Regions from separate parts of the Streptomyces sp. NPDC007162 genome, predicted to be linked through region 2. Evidence: riboswitches for the same ligand, from Rfam matches in the RefSeq annotation. Region 2 holds a riboswitch; the other holds the start of a gene.
The links. A riboswitch is a leader RNA that binds a small molecule or an ion and turns the genes downstream of it on or off. The one in region 2 is predicted to bind cobalamin.

Region 1: linked by a shared signal. The riboswitch ahead of ABZ646_RS19220 (cobalamin biosynthesis protein) and the one ahead of ABZ646_RS11210 (CbtB-domain containing protein) in region 2 are both predicted to bind cobalamin.

What each region holds. Positions count from the first base shown of each region.
Region 1 is NZ_JBEYFC010000146.1:2,396-4,772, forward strand. Features, by position in the region: gene ABZ646_RS19215 (cobyric acid synthase) at 1-30, opposite strand, end outside; gene ABZ646_RS19220 (cobalamin biosynthesis protein) at 27-986, opposite strand; cobalamin riboswitch at 1,086-1,228, opposite strand; gene ABZ646_RS19225 (hypothetical protein) at 1,389-1,616, opposite strand; gene ABZ646_RS19230 (inorganic phosphate transporter) at 1,638-2,377, opposite strand, start outside.
Region 2 is NZ_JBEYFC010000067.1:22,295-24,671, forward strand. Features, by position in the region: gene pgm (phosphoglucomutase (alpha-D-glucose-1,6-bisphosphate-dependent)) at 1-19, opposite strand, end outside; gene ABZ646_RS11205 (CbtA family protein) at 284-1,039, opposite strand; gene ABZ646_RS11210 (CbtB-domain containing protein) at 1,062-1,283, opposite strand; cobalamin riboswitch at 1,320-1,459, opposite strand; gene ABZ646_RS11215 (enoyl-CoA hydratase/isomerase family protein) at 1,552-2,377, opposite strand, start outside.

The DNA.
Region 1 (2,377 bases), on a different contig from region 2:
CCCGGCCACCAGCAGCCCGCCGCCGTTCACGAGGAACTCCCGGCGCGCCTCGCGGCCCGTCCCCGCAACAGGGCCGCGGCCGCACTCGCGCCCAGCGCCAGCCACCCCACGCGCCGTGACAGCCGCACGGCCCGCTCGATGTCCCCGGTCTCCACGCTTCGCCCCTCCCCGTTCAGCACCGGCCGGTGCTCGACCCGTCCCCCGTACGACAACGTCCCCCCGAGCCGCACCCCCAACGCCCCCGCGAACGACGCCTCCACGGGCCCCGCGTTGGGACTGGGATGCTTCGCGGCGTCGGCCCGCCAGGCCCGTACCGCGCCCTTGGCGTCGCCCCCGGCCACGGCGGCGAGTACGGCGGTGAGCCGCGCCCCCGGCCAGCCCGCCACGTCGTCCAGCCGTGCCGAGGCCCACCCGTACCGCAGGTGGCGGGCCGACTTGTGTCCGACCATCGCGTCCAGGGTGTTGACGGCCCGGAACCCGAGCAGCCCCGGCACTCCGCCCACGGCCCCCCACACCAGCGCGCCGACCACCGCGTCGCCGGTGTTCTCGGCGACGGACTCCACGACCGCCCGCGCGATCCCGCCGGCGTCCAGTGCCTGCGGATCCCGCCCGCACAGATGCGGCAGCCGGGACCGGGCGGCCTCGACGTCCCCGGCCTCCAGGGCCCGTCCGACGGCCCGGGCCTCACGGGAGAGAGAAGTGCCGCCGACGACGGCCCAGGTGGCGGCAGCGGTGAGCGCGACGGACGCGGCGGTGGACGGCCGTACCACCCGTTGGGCCACGGCACCCAGAGTCACGGCGCCGCCGACGCACACCGCGGTGTGCAGCGCGCCCCAGCCGCGGTGGTCCCGCCACAGCACCCGCTCCACGGCCCCGGCCGCCCGCCCGAACGCGGCGACGGGATGCCCCCGGCGCGGATCGCCGAGCAGCAGGTCACCGAGAAGGCCGGCGGCGGCGCCGTACGCGAAGACGCGATCGGCACCCATCGGCTCAGCCGGCCGCGGGGTCGGGTACGGGCCGGTTACTGCACCTCGGTCGGCAGCCGCGCATGGCGATATGTCCTCACTCAGGGTGTCCGCGCCCTGGTTCGACGAGACCGGCGGTGAGAGTTCCTGGCTCCCGGGGATGGCTACCCCGGTGACAGTGGCGGGACCGCGCCGGATTCACACCGGCTTCCTCTCTTGCCGCCGTACATGGCTCCGGCAGTCCACCACGCCCCCGGAAGACCCGTCAACTTGCCGTTGACCTGCGTGGGGAGTGTGTGGGAAGGCCCACACCGGTGGTCCGGCGGGGTTCCTGGGGCAGACGGAAGGCTCCGCCGCGAACGGGTCGGGGCGGAGCCTGGCGGCCTTGGGTCGGGCCGCTGTCGAGATCGGTGCGGTCGCGGCTCAGGCCTTCGCCACGATCAGGTGGATGCCGTACGCCACGGCTGCCGTGCAGGCCGCGAAGCAGACGCAGGCGGCGGTCGCGGCCAGGGTCGCGGAGTTGCCCTGCGCGGTGGCGCGTTCGCGGGCGGAGAGGCCCTTGATGCCGAGGGTGAAGAGGGTCACCAGACCCACGGTGGCCACGAGGCTGACGCCGAAGACGGAGCCGATGGCTGCCCAGTCGATGTTCATGTCGGGTTGTGTTCCTCGGGGTCAGACGGTGGCGGCGGGGTCGGTCGCGGGAGCGGCGGGGGAGGGGATGGTGGCCGTGAGGCCCTCGGTCACCGTGCCCGCGGGCGGCGGGGTGACGGCGGCGATCGCCGTGGTCACCACACCGGCCGGCTCCTCGGTGCCGACGACGTTGCTGCTGTCCACGACCTCGCGGCGGGAGAGCTTCCAGATCGTGGCGCTCGCGGCCACCAGGAAGACGGCGACGGCGGCCGTGCCCCAGTCACCGAGGTCCGTCACGGACTCGGCGAGCGCACCGACCAACGCGGCCGCCGGGAGGGTGAGCACCCAGGCGACGACCATGCGGGTCGCGGTGGACCAGCGGACGGTGCCGCCCTTGCGGCCCAGGCCCGCACCCATCACGGAACCGGAGACGACGTGCGTGGTGGAGAGGGAGAAGCCGAGGTGGGAGGAGGCCAGGATGGCGGTGGCCGCGCTGGTCTGGGCGGCGAAGCCCTGCTGCGGCTGGAGGTCCGTCAGCCCCGTGCCCATGGTGCGGATGATCCGCCAGCCGCCGATGTAGGTGCCGAGCGCGATGGCGAGGCCGGCGGAGAGGATGACCCAGGTGGGCGGGTTGGAGCCGGGGGCGATGGAACCGCCCGCGATGAGCGCGAGGGTGATGATGCCCATGGTCTTCTGGGCGTCGTTGGTGCCGTGCGCGAGCGAGACCAGCCCGGCGGAGGCGATCTGGCCGGCGCGGTAGCCCTTGCGGGTGGCCTCGTCCT
Region 2 (2,377 bases):
CCGCTCGCTCATGCGGCATGAGTCCATTCCTCCGCTGTCGTTGCTCGATCACTCACCGCCCATCTTCCCTTGTCAGCGGAGACGTACGCGAGTCCGGGGCCGTTTCGCGGCTCGATCGCGGGGCTGCTCGGCGCGGGCGATCCGGGCGCGGTGCGGGGCGCGGTCCGTGTGCAGACCGGTCCCGCGCCCTTCGGTCCCGGTGCAGGAGGGCGGCGACGGACGGTGCGCCGAACGCGCGAGGGCCTCCGGACGGTGCCGGGGGCCCTCGCGTCCGGTGGGTCGGTCAGTGCGCGGCGGGCACGGTACGCCGGGCGGCCGTGGCCTTCGCCGGCTTCGGGTTGAGCTGTCGCTCGGCCAACTCGCCGAACAGCAGGCCGAATCCGCTCCACAGCGCCACCTGGATGGCGAGCGCCGAGAGCCGGAACCGCCACAGCAGGGTGGCCGGGAAGTCCTTCGGGACTTCGTTGACCACCGGCAGGAACTGGTAGGCGAGCCCGACGACGACGGCGAACGCGGCCACCGCGAGCACGGTCGCCCACCAGGTGCCGAGGCTCGCCCGCAGGCGCTTGCCGAGGAGGGTGGCGGCGACCGCCAGCAGCACGCTCAGCAGCATCATCAGGAAGTACAGCGTGGTGCGCCTGCCGATGGTGTCGGGGTCGCCCACCGACGGCGGGTTGGCCGGGTACTTCAGGAACGGCACCACGTACACGGCGAGCAGCGCGCAGCCGGACAGCAGCAGCGCGGTCGCCCGTGGACCGAACCGGCCGACGCGGCCGAGGGCGAAGCAGTAGGCGAGGGCCGCGATGCCGCCGAAGGCGACCCCGTACACCAGGACACCGGTGGCGAGGCCCGCGGTGGACTGGAGGGAGCGAGAGACGACCACCATCTCGTGCTCGTGCGTGTGGGCGTCCTCGAAGCTGATCGCCTTGTCGACGTAGGGCTCGCCGAGGAGGTAGGCGACCACCAGGGCGAGCACGCCGGCGGCGAGGCCGGCGAGCATGCCCCGCACCAGGAGGTGTCGAACCGTTGCGGAGTTCATGGGCTGAACGGCGTCCCTCGCGTCAGTGGCAGGGGAAGCCGAGCAGGTGGCGGGCGTCGTGCACCCACTCGTGGACGTCCGTGCCGTTGAACACGGAGGTGGCGCCCTGCTCGGCGCCGACGAAGTAGAGCAGGACCAGCATCAGGATGCCGAAGAAGACCGCCCAGGGAGCTATCGCGGACAGCGGCAGCTTGGCGGGCACGACGGGGGTGGTGGCTGTCGGCTGGGCGACGGTCTGCGCCATGGCAGAACCTCCTCTGGGAGTTCGCGTCCCATCTCGGTGGTGCACAGGACGACAGCCACGGGTCTGACTCACAAGGGCCCGGGGGCTCTTGCATACAGTGGCGCGACCGTGCCGGATTCCCACCGGCTTCCGTCTCGCCGTCGTCGATACCGACAGACCGTACCGCGTGGCGGAGGGACGGCCAAGACCGCGTCACCAGGCGTGATCTTCCTCTCGCGCCCGGTGGGCGGTCGGCGGGCGGCTCCGCTCCGGGCCCTTCGTGGATTTTTCAGGGCCGGCCCAGGCCCAGTTCGCGTGCGCCGAGCGGGGCGAAGAAGCGGTCCACGGCAGCCTCGGTGACCTCGCCGAGGGCGGCCGGGGACCAGCGCGGGGCGCGGTCCTTGTCGACGACCTGGGCGCGGATGCCCTCCACCAGGTCAGGGGTGGTCAGGGTCGCGCAGGAGACCCGGTACTCCTGGTCCAACACCTGCTCCAGCGTGTCCAGTTGCCGGGCCCGGCGCAGTGCCCGAAGGGTGACCTTCAGTGCCGTCGGGGACTTGCCGAGCAGGGTGTGCGCCGTCTCCTTCGCCGCCGCTTCACCGTGTGCGAGCAGCCGCCGGACGATCTCCTCGACGGTGTCGGCGGCGTAGCAGGCGTCGATCCAGTCCCGGTGACCGGCCAGTCGCCCTTCGGGTGCGGGCCGCACGTGGCGGGCGAGCGCCTCGGGGACGGGCAGTTCGGCGAGGTCGGCGGCGAACGCCTGGAGGGAGCCGGACGGCACGTGGTGGTCCGCGAGTCCGCACAGCACGGCATCCGCGGCGCCGATCCCGGCGCCGGTCAGGGCGAGATGGGTGCCCAGTTCGCCGGGGGCCCGGCTGAGCAGGTACGTGCCGCCCACGTCGGGGACGAAGCCGATACCGGTCTCCGGCATGGCGATCCGGGAACGTTCGGTGGCGATCCGGATCCCGCCGTGCGCGGAGATCCCCACCCCGCCGCCCATGACGATGCCGTCCATGACGGCGACGTAGGGCTTGGGGTAGCGGGCGATCCGGGCGTTGAGGTGGTACTCGTCGCGCCAGAACGCGGCCGCGGCGGTGCCGTCGCCGTCGCGGGCG